DNA from 4 places in the Pseudomonas sp. 1 genome. Region 3 is predicted to be linked to each of the others. Evidence: predicted binding sites of a transcription regulator. Region 3 holds the regulator's gene; each other region holds the start of a gene.
The links. Region 3 encodes FliA, which starts transcription of late flagellar genes. Its sites were predicted from a motif close to CTAAAGTTTNNNNNNNNNNNGCCGNTAA; they were not measured.

Region 1 (3,564 bases), on a different contig from region 3:
TTGATGCCTTGCTGCTCCATCAGTTTGTTGAGACGGCTCGACACCAGGTACTGCTTGTTTTCACCGAGCAAAATGCCACAGGCTTTTTCCAGGAAGACCCGGAACTGTTCGAAATCCAAATTACCCGTAGACAAATGATGCCGCCTCTTAAATCGTGTTGAACGCCAGGGGCAAAAGGCCCTTAGCTGATATCTGCTGCTCTGATCCGGTCGACTACCCGGGATGCCAGGTCATCAGGACGGAACTTGGCCAGGAAGTCATCGGCACCGACTTTCTTGACCATCGCCTGATTGAACACTCCCGACAACGAAGTATGCAGGATGATATGAAGCTTTTGCATGCGAGGGTCGCTGCGAATCTCGGCCGTCAGGGTGTACCCGTCCATCTCCGGCATTTCAATGTCGGAGATCATCATCAGGAACTCTTCTTCCGGCTTCTTGCCCTCGTCGACCAGCTTGCGCAGGTAATCCAGCGCCTGCTTGCCGTCGTTCAACGCCACCACTTCGACGCCGACCGTCTGCAGGCAACGCGTCACCTGCTTGCGCGCCACCGACGAGTCATCGACCGTCAGCACCCGCAACGACAATGCCTTGCTCTGGGTCTCGACATCCACCACGCCGACCGAAATCGCTTCCGGCGTCGGCGCAACTTCCGCCAGCACCTTCTCGACGTCGATGATTTCGACTAACTGATTGTCGACCCGAGTCACAGCGGTCAGGTAATGATCACGTCCAGTGCCCTTGGGCGGCGGATGAATCTCCTCCCAGTTCATGTTCACGATGCGTTCCACCGAGCGCACCAGGAAACCCTGGGTCTTGGTGTTGTATTCCGTGATGATCACGAACGGACTGTTCTTGTCTTTCAAAGCTCCGGAGCCGGTCGCCATCGCCAGATCAAGGATCGGAATGGTCGCCCCCCGAATATTCGCCACCCCGCACACGACAGGACTGGACTTGGGCATCAGCGTCAGTTGCGGGCATTGCAGCACTTCCCGAACCTTGAACACGTTGATCCCGTAGAGCTGCTGACCGTCGAGACGGAACAACAACAGCTCCAGGCGATTCTGCCCCACCAGTTGCGTGCGCTGGTTCACCGAATCCATTACACCAGCCATGCCCAGACTCCTACCCCAACGCCAAGTGTTGTTGCGACGCACATTCATTGCTAAACGGCACGGCGCTTGCTTTTTAACTCGTATGAACGCTCAAACGACATTTTTCCGACGCCTGACATCTCCCCTCCGCAGAGGGCTTTGCGCGATGTCCGCCGTTTGCCTTTTTTTCGCTGGCAGCCCTGCCGGTGCTGATGCGGTTACCTTGCCTGACATGCTTATCGGCGTCACTCAGGGCTTTCTTGAATTCACCGTAGAAGACTATCTGGCTACCAGTCAAACGGAAGGCCGTTATGAAATCGAGGTCAAGCAGCTTGATCCACGCATGCGCATGCCTATGTGCGACAAGGAATTGACAGCGACGCTGGAGAGTCCGGCACGTCCTCTGGGCCGTGTCACGGTCAAGGTCCGCTGCGAAGGTGCCTCCCCCTGGACGGTGTTTGTGCCCGCTCAAGTCCGCCTGTTTCGCGAGATTGTCACCACCACGCGGCCACTCAAACGCGCCGGCATCATCGAGCCTCAGGACGTGACCTTGCGCGAGCGCGACGTCAGTACGATCAATCAGGGTTTTCTGACGTCGGTGGATGAAGCCATCGGACAGAAATTGACCCGACCAACGGTAGCCGACCAAGTCATTACCCTGGTGCATCTGGAACAGGCGGAAGTGGTTCGCAAGGGCGATCAAGTGGTAATCACCGCCCGCAGCGGCACCTTGGCCGTCCGAATGCCGGGCGAAGCGCTGGCCAACGGCGGCCTGAAAGAACAGATTCGCGTGAAAAACCTCAACTCCCAACGGGTCATCAAGGCGCAGGTCGTCGCGCCCGGCCAGGTGGAAGTGGCCATGTGAGCGGCGATGCAAACGGTTGCATGAACGGATATTTGAAAAGCCCCTGAGTAACCAGGCAGAAAACTGGCGCTGACCAGAGCTGTTCCCTAAACTGTGCCGCAGCAGGATCTGCAACGGCGCATGCAAGCTCATTGCTAAATGAGCCTAAAGTTTTCCAGGGGATGGCCGAGAACATGGCAAGCGTCCAAATTCCCAGAGGTTTTTAACATGGTCATCGATTTCAGCCGTTTGAACAGCTCCTCGTCACTTACGGGCAGTACACGTACCAGCAACGCCAAGGAAACCGCCGAAACCGGCACCTCCGCGCCGCTGAATACCCCGGCCGAACAGGCCAGTACCGCAAAAAGCGGGGAATCGGTACACCTCAGCAATGAGGCTCAACAGTTGCAGAAGGTCACTGACAAGCTGCGCGATCAGCCTGCCGTCGATAAAGCCCGCGTGGCCGAGTTGAAAGCAGCGATTGCCGATGGCAGCTACAAGGTCGACAGCAACCGTGTAGCCAGCAAACTGCTTAATTTCGAAGCCCAGCGCTAGGCCTCGGTCAGCGCCAGGCTTTTGGACGCTTAAAACCCAAGGCCAGCCATGCACGACACTAATTTATTGCAACTGATCACCGACGACTTTGCTCCAGCTCAACAATTGCTGGAGTTACTGCAAACCGAGTCCCTCGCCTTGCACGGTCGCGACATGCCTCTGCTGGAAGAAATTCTGGCGCGCAAACAGGCATTGATCATTCTGCTCGAACAGCATGGCCGCAAGCGCAGCGAAATCCTCGCCAGTCTCAATCTGTCGCTCGACCGCGCCGGCCTGGAACAACTGGCCAGTCAGTCGAGCATCGGCGACCAGTTGCTCAGCCAGAGCGACGTCCTCACCGACCTGATTGCCCAGTGCCAGGCAGCCAACGCCAAGAACGGCCAGTCGATCATCATGCAGCAGGCCGCCACCGCCAATCAGCTGAAAATCCTCACCGGCGGCGAGCCTCCCGCGCTCTACGATGCCAGTGGCACCTTCTCCAAACTGCAGAAACCACGCGCGCTCAGCCAGGCGTGATGCTTTCTTCAATGCTTGCGCCCTATCAACGTGCGAAACATGCTGGCAAAATACTGGCCAGCCGTAGTCAAATTTTGTCTGGAGATTGATTTAACGTGTCCAACGTCCTCAGCGCGGATGATGCTCCGCAGCCCCCAAAGGTGCTCACCACACCTCTGGAAATCTCCAGCAACCTGCGCCAGCTGCAAGAGAGCCACGATCCGCTGATCATCACCTTCCACGAGCGCAGCCAGCGCTTCCAGAGTTACCTGATCAAGGTTGACCGGGAAACCGCCACGATTGCCCTGGACGAAATGATCCCGCGCGATGGCGAACGCTTCCTGCTCGCCGGCGAACCGTTCAAGGTCGAAGGTTTTCATGACGGCGTGCGCATTGCCTGGGAATGCGACGGCAAGCTGAACATCGAAGAATCCAGTGGCGACCGCTTCTACACCGGCGACCTGCCCACCGAAGTGGTTTATCACCAGCGCCGCAACGCCTTTCGCGCAGCCCTGAAGCTGACCGATCTGGTCAGCGTCGTGCTCGGTGGCGAAAAGCTCAAGTCACCGATCGACGG
Region 2 (3,564 bases), on a different contig from region 3:
TGAGTGCGTTTCGGATCGACAAAACGTGCGCCGGGAATATGTCCCTCGGCGTAGCGGGCGGCACTGGTCAGATCCACCAGAATCAGATCGCGGGATTCGAGGCGCGGCAGCAGGTCGCTCGGCTCGATCACCAGGGCCAGGCCAGAGAAATCAGACATGTGAGGTCTCCAGAGCACAAAGGGGATGGATTGTAGCTGTCATTGGCCGCGCTGGCTAAAACTGTGCAGGGCTTTCTCGATGCACTGCGCGGTTTTGCCGAAGGCTTGTACGGTGATGTCGGCGAACGGCCCGCCACCCTGGTCGGCGACCACGATCATGATCACCCGGCCGTTGTTCACCAGCGAGCGCAGGAACAGATGTTCGCCACGAAACAGCGTGCGCAGCGAAGGTGGGAGCAGGGCGGAAAACTGGGCGTTGTTGTCAGGGGTGATCCGCACTTGCGCCTGCTGCGCGAGCAGGCGTTGCAGCACCGAACTCTGGCTGACGACGAAATTGAGCGCAGCGGCTTCCTTCGGCAACCCCGAGGTTTGATGGACGCGCAGATTGGCGTGGCTGCGGTCGGCCATCAGGATCATCACCCGGCGCATGCCGCTGGCGACCAGCGCGTCACGGGCGGCGACGGTCAGGCTCATGGCGTTGGTGAAACGGCTTGGCACGGCCAGCAGTTCGGCGCACTGCCGGCGCCACTGGGTCAGATCTTCAGCGGACGGCGCCGCCGCCGGGAGCATTCCGGCGGGCAGCCGACGGGTTCCCCACGGCCACAACAGCGAAACCGCCGGGTGCCACAGGTCCGGCATGGAATGAAGGCGAGCGCTGACGGCAGCCTGTTGGTGCAGCTGCTGTTGCACCTCGTCCATCGAGATTTGCAGGTAGAGGCTGGTCAGGTATTGCCAGCGCTCGCTGTGCGGACTGTCCCAGGCTTGTTGCGCCGAGAGGGCCAGGCCGTTGGCCAGCAACACGGTGTTGGCCGGTTGATTGAGCCAGCGGCGCAGGGTCGGATCGTCATCGAGGCGGTTTTGCTGGCGCAGCGGATGATCGACGTCGCGGGCAATGCGCAGCACCTTGACCAGTTCGCGCTGCTCGTTCAGCAGCAGTCGATAGCCTTGCTGCACCCAGATCGGCAGACGCCAGGCTTCCACCAGCGCTTCGCCGATTTTCAGCAGGCGCACACCGAACAGCTGCTTTTCCACGACGCGCGCTGATTCGCCTTTGTGGATAACCCGCACTTCCCACTCTTCAAGCAATTTGGGAAAGGTCAGCGCCAACGGCCACAGCGGCGACAGAAACAGCAGGCTGCCCCAATGAATGTCCTGCCAAAGTCGCGCCAGGCGGCTGGCAAAAAAGCCGTTGGCCTGTTGCGTGGCGTGCTGGCTGATCATCTGCAGCTGGCGCAGGGCCTGGGGAATTTGCGCGGCAGGTTCGGCGGGCAGGCGCGCCAGCAGTTCCTCGGTGCGGCCAAGGCCGAGGCGATTGATCGCCACTTCGAGGTTTTCCGCCGGCGCGGTCATGTTGCCATGGGTGTGGCGGTTGGCTTCGCGGATGATGCTCAGGGCCAGCGCCGGGCTGTCCTGCATCAGGTCGGCGATGTCGCGCAGCGAGCGGCGGTCATCTCGAATCGCCCGGCAGACTCGGTCATGGGCGTCTTGCGGTACTGGCAGGCGAACGCTGTCGAGCAACTTCACCCAGCCATCGAGTGTGGTCGGTTTCACGTGTGGGACGTTCGTTTCATTAGCCATGTCTGGACGAGATCTTCACTGACTGTAGACGCGCCCGGCATGGGCTAAATTGGCTTTTCGCCTGAACTGGCTATAGTCTGGCGCAGTTTTGCCGATAAGTAGAAGAAGAGATTTTTTAACTTCCGAATATGACCTTGAACCCGACTTAAACAAGTACCTTTCTACCTATGGCTAAAATTATCGGCATCATCGTCGTATTCGCGAGCGTGCTCGGCGGATACGTGCTCTCCCACGGCAAGATTGCCGCCCTGATCCAGCCCTTCGAGGTGATGATCATCGGCGGTGCGGCACTCGGTGCATTCCTGCAGGCCAACCCCGGTTACATGACGATGCACGTGCTCAAGAAGTCCCTGAGCATGTTCAGTTCGCGTTTCAGCCACACGTTCTATCTGGAAGTGCTCGGCCTGATCTACGAGATCCTCAACAAGAGCCGCCGTGAAGGCATGATGGCCATCGAAGGCGACATCGAAGACGCCGCCGCGAGCCCGATTTTTGCCAAGTACCCGGCGGTACTGAAAGACGAACGCATGACCGCGTTCATCTGCGATTACCTGCGCATCATGTCCTCCGGCAACATGGCTCCCCACGAGCTGGAAGGCCTGTTCGACATGGAGCTTTACAGCCTGAAAGAAGAACTGGAGCATCCATCGCACGCCGTCAACGGCATTGCCGACGGCATGCCGGGTTTCGGTATCGTCGCGGCGGTACTGGGTATCGTGGTGACCATGGCGTCTCTGGGTGACGGCGATCAGAAGTCCATCGGTCTGCACGTAGGTGCGGCACTGGTCGGTACCTTCTTCGGTATCCTCGCGGCGTACGGCTTCTTCGGCCCGCTGGCGCACTCGCTGGCGCACGATGCCAAGGAAGAGCTGAACGTTTATGAAGCCATCAAGGCCTCGCTGGTGGCTTCGGCCTCCGGCATGCCGCCGTCGCTGGCTGTCGAATTCGGTCGCAAGGTTCTGTACCCGGCTCACCGTCCAAGCTTTGCCGAGCTGGAACAAGCCGTTCGCGGTCGTTAAGCCATGGAAAATAACCAGCCAATAATCGTCAAGCGCGTCAAGCGCATTGCCGGCGGGCATCACGGCGGGGCGTGGAAGATTGCCTTCGCCGACTTCGCGACGGCGATGATGGCGTTCTTCCTGGTGTTGTGGCTGCTGTCCACCGCGACCCCGGAGCAGAAGATCGCCATCGCCGGTTACTTCAAGGACCCGGTCGGTTTTTCCGAGAGCGGTACGCCGTACATCATCGATCTGGGCGGCACGCCGACCCTGGCGCCGGAAAACACCCTCAACCCTGAAGTGAAGTCTCAGCCGCAACCGGACAAGGTCACGGTCGACACCGATCAGGTCGAAGGCATGGCCGAGCAGGTCGAGAAGGAACGCCTGGAGCTGCTGCTGCAAGAACTGCAGAACAAGGTCGACGAGAACCCGCAGCTGCAGAAATTCAAGGACCAGATCCTGTTCGAAATCACGCCGAACGGCTTGCGCATCCAGATCATGGACGCCGAGAACCGGCCGATGTTCGACTCCGGTTCTGCACGCCTGAAGCCATACTTCGAAGACATCCTGCTGGCCATGGCCGACACCATCAAAGCGGTGCCGAACAAAATCAGCATCAGCGGCCACACCGATGCCAAGCCTTACGTGGGCAACGGCGACTTCGGCAACTGGGAGCTTTCGGCCAACCGTGCCAACGCCGCGCGGCGGGCACTGGTGGCAGGCAGTTATCCGGACGCTCAAGTGGCTCGCGTGGTGGGTTACGCCTCGTCGGCGCTGTTCGACAAGGAGAACCCGTTCAACCCGGTCAACCGCCGCATCGACATCGTGGT
Region 3 (3,564 bases):
GCTGAGGTAATGAACCGTTTTTGTACCTACATCGATGGTCTGCCATGCATTGTTCCGGTTGTGAACGCGCAGCCAGTAATGTGGCCTCCGTCTATGCAAGACAAGGTAAAGAAATAACATGGGCAGCATGCATCCCGTACAGGTGATCGCGGTGACCGGCGGCAAAGGTGGCGTCGGCAAGACTAATGTGTCAGTGAACTTGTCCCTGGCCCTGGCAGAGCTTGGCCGTCGGGTCATGCTGCTGGACGCCGACCTGGGGCTGGCGAACGTCGACGTTCTGCTGGGCCTCACCCCCAAACGTACCCTGGCCGATGTGATCGAAGGCCGCTGCGAGCTGCGCGACGTGCTGTTGCAGGGCCCCGGCGGGATCCGCATCGTGCCGGCCGCTTCCGGCACCCAGAGCATGGTTCACTTGAGCCCGGCCCAGCATGCCGGCCTGATCCAGGCCTTCAGCGACATCGGCGACAATCTCGACGTGCTGGTGATCGACACCGCTGCAGGTATTGGTGACTCGGTAGTCAGTTTCGTTCGCGCAGCGCAAGAAGTGTTACTGGTGGTCTGCGACGAGCCGACCTCGATCACCGACGCCTACGCGCTGATCAAGCTGCTGAACCGCGATTACGGCATGAACCGCTTCCGCGTCCTGGCCAACATGGCCCAGAGCCCGCAGGAAGGTCGCAATCTGTTCGCCAAGTTGACCAAGGTCACGGATCGCTTCCTCGACGTCGCCCTACAATACGTCGGCGCGGTGCCCTACGACGAAAGCGTGCGCAAAGCGGTGCAGAAGCAGCGTGCGGTCTATGAAGCCTTCCCGCGTTCCAAGTGCGCACTGGCGTTCAAGGCGATCGCACAGAAGGTCGACACCTGGCCGCTGCCCGCCAACCCGCGCGGCCACCTCGAATTTTTCGTCGAGCGCCTCGTGCAGCAAACGGCAGGACCTGTGCTATGACCGCCAGCGGTATGAACCTTTACAAAAAGTCGGCGCGTGATGCGCAGTACGAGCTGATCGAGCGTTACGCGCCGCTGGTCAAGCGCATCGCCTACCACTTGCTGGCGCGATTGCCGGCCAGTGTGCAGGTCGAAGACCTGATCCAGGCCGGGATGATCGGCCTGCTTGAAGTCTCGACCAAATACGACGCGAGCAAGGGCGCCAGTTTTGAAACGTACGCGGGCATCCGGATCCGCGGTGCGATGCTCGATGAAGTCCGTAAGGGGGACTGGGCACCGCGCTCGGTTCACCGCAATACGCGCATGGTCAGCGACGCGATTCGAGCAATTGAAGCTAAAACCGGCCGTGACGCTAAAGATCACGAAGTTGCGGCCGAACTCCAATTGAGTCTCGACGATTACTACGGGATTTTGAACGACACCCTGGGCAGCCGGCTGTTCAGTTTCGACGACCTGTTGCAGGACGGCGAACACGAAGGGCTGCACGAGGATGGCGCCAGTGCTCATCTGGAGCCGTCGCGCGATCTGGAGGACGAACGTTTCCAGGCCGCGCTGGCGGACGCGATTGCCAATTTGCCGGAGCGTGAGCGACTGGTGTTGGCGCTGTACTACGACGAAGAGCTGAACCTCAAGGAGATCGGTGAAGTCCTTGGCGTCAGTGAATCGCGGGTCAGCCAGTTACACAGCCAGTGCGCGGCCCGCTTGCGGGGGCGTTTGGGGGAGTGGCGAGCGCGCTGAAGGCAGTGTGGGGACACTGCGAACGAGGCTGGTGCGGTGGTGAACGGCACCGGTCTCGATCTGTTGTGCTCCAGACAGTCATCGAGTGTTTTGCCGGATTGATTGAAATGGCGCGTCCAGGTGCTGGGCGCGTTTAAGACTGCTTGGAGGTCGAATTGAACAAAGACATGAAAATCCTCATCGTTGATGACTTCTCAACGATGCGGCGGATCATCAAGAACCTGTTGCGTGATCTGGGGTTCACCAACACCGTTGAAGCCGACGATGGCACCACCGCCATTCCGGTGCTCAACAGCGGCAGCATCGACTTTCTGGTGACCGACTGGAACATGCCCGGCATGACCGGTATCGACCTGCTGCGCCACGTGCGCGCCGATGAAAAACTCAAGCACCTGCCGGTGCTGATGGTGACCGCTGAAGCCAAGCGCGAGCAGATCATCGAAGCGGCCCAGGCCGGCGTGAACGGCTATGTGGTCAAACCTTTCACGGCCCAGGCGTTGAAAGAAAAAATCGAGAAGATTTTCGAACGCATCGGCTGATGAACGCGCGGGGGAGCTATGGAGCATAAAGAATCTTCACAGGGCGACTTCGAGTCGACCCTGAAAAAACACGCGGTCGAACTGGTCGAAAGCCTTGAAAAGGGCAGGTTCGGCGACGCGGTGCAACTGATCCATGAGCTCAATCAGACCCGTGACCGTGGCCTGTACCAGGAAGTGGGCAAGCTCACGCGTGAACTGCACAGTGCGATCGTCAATTTCCAGATCGATCCGCACATGCCGCAGGCTGAGGAAGTGTCGCAAATCACCGACGCTACCGAGCGTCTGGGCTACGTGGTCAAACTGACCGAAGCTGCCGCCAACCGCACCATGGATCTGGTGGAGAGCGCGACCCCTGTGGTCAATGGCCTGGCTGACGAAGCCCAGGCCTTGAGCGCCGACTGGGGCCGCTTCATGCGCCGTGAGGTCGGGGCTGAAGAGTTCCGTGAACTGGCGCGCCGGGTCGACGGTTTTCTGGCACGCAGCAGCGCGGACAACCGCGCGGTGTCGAGCAATCTGAACGACATTCTGCTCGCCCAGGATTACCAGGACCTCACCGGTCAAGTGATCAAGCGTGTGACCCAATTGGTCACCGAAGTCGAAAGCAACCTGCTCAAGCTCGTGCTCATGGCCAGCCAGGTGGACCGCTTTGCGGGCATCGAACATGACCGTGCGGCGATGCTTGCTGAAAAAGATCCACAAAAACATCTCTCGCAGGGTGAAGGTCCGCAGATTCATGCCGATAAACGAGAAGACGTTGTGTCCGGTCAGGACGATGTGGACGATTTGTTATCCAGCCTTGGATTTTAGTTTTCTGGGTTTTTAGACCTGTAGGAGCACCCCATTAATGAGCTTCGGCGCCGATGAAGAGATCCTTCAGGATTTCCTGGTTGAGGCCGGCGAGATTCTTGAGCAACTGTCCGAACAACTGGTCGAGCTGGAAAGCCGCCCGGATGACGCAGATCTGCTCAACGCAATTTTTCGCGGTTTCCACACTGTAAAAGGGGGCGCCGGCTTCCTTCAGCTCAACGAGCTGGTGGAGTGCTGTCACATCGCCGAAAACGTGTTCGACATCCTGCGCAAGGGTGAGCGACGCGTCGATGCAGAACTGATGGACGTGGTGCTCGAAGCGCTGGACGCGGTGAACAGCATGTTCGGCGAAGTCCGTGATCGCAGCCCGATCACCGCCGCCACCCCGGAACTGCTGGCCGCTCTGGCGCGCCTGGCCGAGCCGCAATCGGCGGATGAAGCCCCGGCTTCGCCCGTTGCCGAGATGATCGAAGAGCTGGTCGTTGAAAACGAAACCGGCGACTCCGGCGACATCACCGATAACGAATTTGAA
Region 4 (3,564 bases), on a different contig from region 3:
GCCGACCACTTTGCCGGCCTGCTCCACCTTCAAGTCGATGAACAGCGCCAGCTCTCCGGTAGCTCCGTCGTTGTCGATGTTGAGAGTTCGAGGCTGGTTGCTGTCGAGAAACGAGTAGAACCACGCATCGGCCGGTTTGTCGCGACTGAGGGTGCGATCCAGGCCTTTTTCGGTGATGTAGTGATTGGATTCGGTGCCAATGATCAGCGCCGTGAAAGCCTTGTGTTCGGCGCGGATACCTTCCAGATACTGCGCGAAGCCGGCCGTTTTGCCGGAGTCTTCACCATTGGCCAGCCAGTCGCGGACCATGGTGTTGCTGGCGATGTCTTTGGCGGCGGTGAGGGGCTGAACGAGGATACGTTCGATGTCGTTGCGCGTCGCTTCGATGCTCGACGGCAACGCCTGTTCGACCAGATAGCTCTGGGCGAGGCGGTTGACCACCAGGGTATAAATGCCAACCACGATCAAGATGCTGACCAGCAGAGCGGTGCCCATGCCGAGGATCAGCTGCCATTGAATACTGCGACGCCAGAACTGCATGGAGCACCCCCAAAGAATAAGAGGCTGAAACACTGCAACAGCCGTGCCGATTGTATACAGCTCAATCGACAATCTTATTCTTTGGTTGTGCGCAACCCCATCAACCCTGATTGATGGTCTTGGCGATGGTCTCGACCGTGGCGCTGACTTGCTCTTGGTAACGCTCGAGTTCTTCCTGATGCTGCTTCTTCATTTCAATCTGCTGCGAGCACAGATTCATCGCCGCCAGCACCAGCAGGCGGTCGCCGATCAGGGTCGGGTATTTGCGCTTGGTGTCGGCCAGTGCGGCCTTGAGCATCAAGGCCGCGTCCAGCAGGGTCTGTTCTTCCCCGGCCGGTGCCTTGATCGAATAGTCCTCCCCCATGATGGAGATGACTTTTACCCCTGCTGTGCCGTGGTTCATGCGCTGACAGGACCGGCGTTGACGCGATCAACCAGGGCCTGGATGCGTGCGGCGGTGGCGCCGTGCTTTTCTTCCTGTTCCATCAGGCTCAGTTGCAGGCTTTCGTTTTCATCCTTGGCCCGGGCCAGTTCCGTGGACAGGGTCTGGTTGGTTTCCGACAGGGTCTGGTTCTGTTGCACCAGATCGCTGACGAGCTGTTCCAATTGGCTGAGGGATGCTTCCAACATTTTGATATTCCAAGCGTTTTTCAAAGGGCGCGTACGATAAAGAAAAGTCGTCGTGGATGCCAGGATTAAACCGGCGCAAGGCCTTGATTTTCCTGGCGGCTCGACCGTTCTCGCGAGTCTTAGAGACTGTGATCTGCCGATCTGGTTCCTGCACTTCGTCGCTTGCGTGCGGATGCGACAAATACGCACACCGACTCAAGACTTTAGTCGTATGACCGATAAGTCACCCAACAGCAGTCTCAGCCCGCACGGATGCGGCCCTTCTTTGGTATCCGCCTCCATGTCCCTTCGCAATATGAACATCGCCCCCCGGGCGTTCACCGGTTTTGCCCTGATCGGCGGCCTGATGCTGATTCTCGGCATATTCGCCCTGAACCAGATGAGCAAGATCCGCGCAGCAGGCGAAGACATCGCCACCGCCAGCGTGCCTTCGATCAAGGCCCTGGACGAATTCACCCAGTTGACCCTGCGCCTGCGCGTGCTGTCGTATCGGTTGCTGATCAACCGTGAGCCGGACGTCCAGCAAAAAACCATCGAGCTGTTCGATTTGCGCAACCGGCAGATCGCCGACGCGCAACGCGCCTACGAGCCGCTGATCGAAGGCCCGCAAGAACGCGCGGCTTACGATCAGTACGTGCAATTGCTGGCGCAGTACCGTCAACTCGAAGACCGCATGAAGACTCTGTCGCGCAACAATCAGGTCGACGAATTGCGGCAGATGCTCAACACCGATTTGCTCGCCAACTCCGAAGCGGTGAATACCGCCCTCGCGCGTTTGCTGGAGATCAACACCCAACAGATCGCCGAGACCAATCAGGGCGCCACTGATCAGTATTCGATGTCGTTCAATCTGGTGGTGACGCTGCTGGTGATTGCCACCGGCCTGACCTTGCTGTTCGCCTGGCTGCTGACCGTCAGCATCACCAAGCCGATCGCCAAGGCACTGGATGCCGCGGAAACCATCGCCGAAGGCAACCTGACCCAGCCGATCCATGTGGATGGCAGCGACGAAGCCGGACGCCTGCTGGCGGCCATGGCCAAGATGCAGTCGAAACTGCGCGACACCCTGCAGCGGATTTCCGGCTCGGCTACGCAACTGGCGTCCGCCGCCGAAGAGCTCAACAGCGTCACCGACGAAAGCGCCCGTGGCCTGACCCAGCAGAACAACGAAATCGAGCAGGCCGCCACTGCGGTCAACGAAATGACCAGCGCTGTTGAAGAAGTCGCGCGCAACGCCGTCAGCACGTCCGAAGCTTCGAAGAATGCCACCACCTCCGCCGGCGACGGCCGCGATCTGGTGCAGGAAACCGTCAGCGCCATCGAACGCATGAGCGCCGACGTGCAGAGCACTGCGACACTGATCGGCGATCTGGCCAACGAATCCCGCGATATCGGCAAGGTACTGGACGTGATTCGCGGCCTGGCCGACCAGACCAACCTGCTGGCACTCAACGCTGCGATTGAAGCGGCCCGTGCCGGTGAGGCCGGTCGTGGTTTTGCCGTGGTGGCTGACGAAGTGCGGGCCCTGGCGCATCGCACCCAGCAGTCGACCAGTGAAATCGAGCGCATGATCGGCAGCATCCAGAGCGGCACCGAACACGCGGTGGATTCGATGCGCAACAGCACCGAGCGCGCCGAGTCGACCCTGAACATCGCCCGTGGCGCCGGCCTGTCGCTGGACACCATCAACACCGCCATCGTGGAAATCAACGAGCGCAATCTGGTGATCGCCAGCGCCGCCGAAGAACAGGCGCAAGTGGCGCGGGAAGTGGATCGCAACCTGGTGAACATCCGCGATCTGTCGGTGCAATCGGCGACCGGCGCGAATCAGACCAGTGCGGCGAGTAACGAACTGTCGCGTCTGGCGCTGGATCTGAACAATATGGTTGGGCGGTTTAGCCTCTAAGCCTCTGCATCGATCGTTCCCACGTCGAACCGTCTGCGTGGGAATACAGTCGCCCTCCGCGTTGATCGTTCCCACGCTCTGCGTGGGAATGCAGCCCGGGACGCTCCGCGTCCCAGAAGCGGACGCAGAGCTGTCCATTGAAGCATTCCCACGCGGACGGTTCGACGCCTCGACGTGGGAACGATCGCCTCCTCTGGTACAAAACCTTTTTGACAGCATCACATTTCAACAGGTTAGAATCGCTGGCACGCAGACTGCATGGTCAGTTTGTGCCCGTCTTTCCGCTTCTGGAGTACTGCCTTTGAATGCGACGACCATCAACAGCCTGTTCTTGATCGGCGCGTTGCTGGTAGGCGCAAGCATTCTTGTCAGCTCCCTTTCCTCCCGTCTCGGCATCCCGATTCTGGTGATCATCCTTGCAGTCGGCATGACTGCCGGGGTCGATGGCGGCGGCATCATTTTCGATAACTACCCGACGGCCTATCTGG

Region 1: a site for FliA is predicted at 2,103-2,130, ahead of flgM (flagellar biosynthesis anti-sigma factor FlgM). Genes of this name have one in related genera too.
Region 2: a site for FliA is predicted at 1,807-1,834, ahead of motA (flagellar motor stator protein MotA). Genes of this name have one in related genera too.
Region 4: a site for FliA is predicted at 1,365-1,392, ahead of AC1MDC_RS07455 (methyl-accepting chemotaxis protein). Genes of this name have one in related genera too.

The regions. Positions count from the first base shown of each region.
Region 1 is NZ_JBWXMQ010000002.1:246,950-250,513, reverse strand. It holds gene cheR (protein-glutamate O-methyltransferase CheR) at 1-134, opposite strand, end outside; gene AC1MDC_RS04265 (chemotaxis protein CheV) at 182-1,114, opposite strand; gene flgA (flagellar basal body P-ring formation chaperone FlgA) at 1,197-1,958, shown strand; gene flgM (flagellar biosynthesis anti-sigma factor FlgM) at 2,166-2,492, shown strand; gene AC1MDC_RS04250 (flagella synthesis protein FlgN) at 2,541-3,008, shown strand; gene AC1MDC_RS04245 (flagellar brake protein) at 3,104-3,564, shown strand, end outside.
Region 2 is NZ_JBWXMQ010000026.1:57,748-61,311, forward strand. It holds gene AC1MDC_RS27185 (rhodanese-like domain-containing protein) at 1-158, opposite strand, end outside; gene AC1MDC_RS27190 (HDOD domain-containing protein) at 198-1,736, opposite strand; gene motA (flagellar motor stator protein MotA) at 1,904-2,755, shown strand; gene motB (flagellar motor protein MotB) at 2,759-3,564, shown strand, end outside.
Region 3 is NZ_JBWXMQ010000013.1:100,388-103,951, forward strand. It holds gene flhF (flagellar biosynthesis GTPase FlhF) at 1-5, shown strand, start outside; gene fleN (flagellar synthesis regulator FleN) at 119-949, shown strand; gene fliA (RNA polymerase sigma factor FliA) at 946-1,686, shown strand; gene AC1MDC_RS19935 (chemotaxis response regulator CheY) at 1,854-2,225, shown strand; gene AC1MDC_RS19940 (protein phosphatase CheZ) at 2,244-3,032, shown strand; gene AC1MDC_RS19945 (chemotaxis protein CheA) at 3,070-3,564, shown strand, end outside.
Region 4 is NZ_JBWXMQ010000004.1:21,340-24,903, forward strand. It holds partial or broken gene AC1MDC_RS07440 (HAMP domain-containing protein) at 1-540, opposite strand, end outside; gene AC1MDC_RS07445 (cell division protein ZapA) at 641-943, opposite strand; gene AC1MDC_RS07450 (hypothetical protein) at 940-1,170, opposite strand; gene AC1MDC_RS07455 (methyl-accepting chemotaxis protein) at 1,451-3,076, shown strand; gene AC1MDC_RS07460 (potassium/proton antiporter) at 3,378-3,564, shown strand, end outside.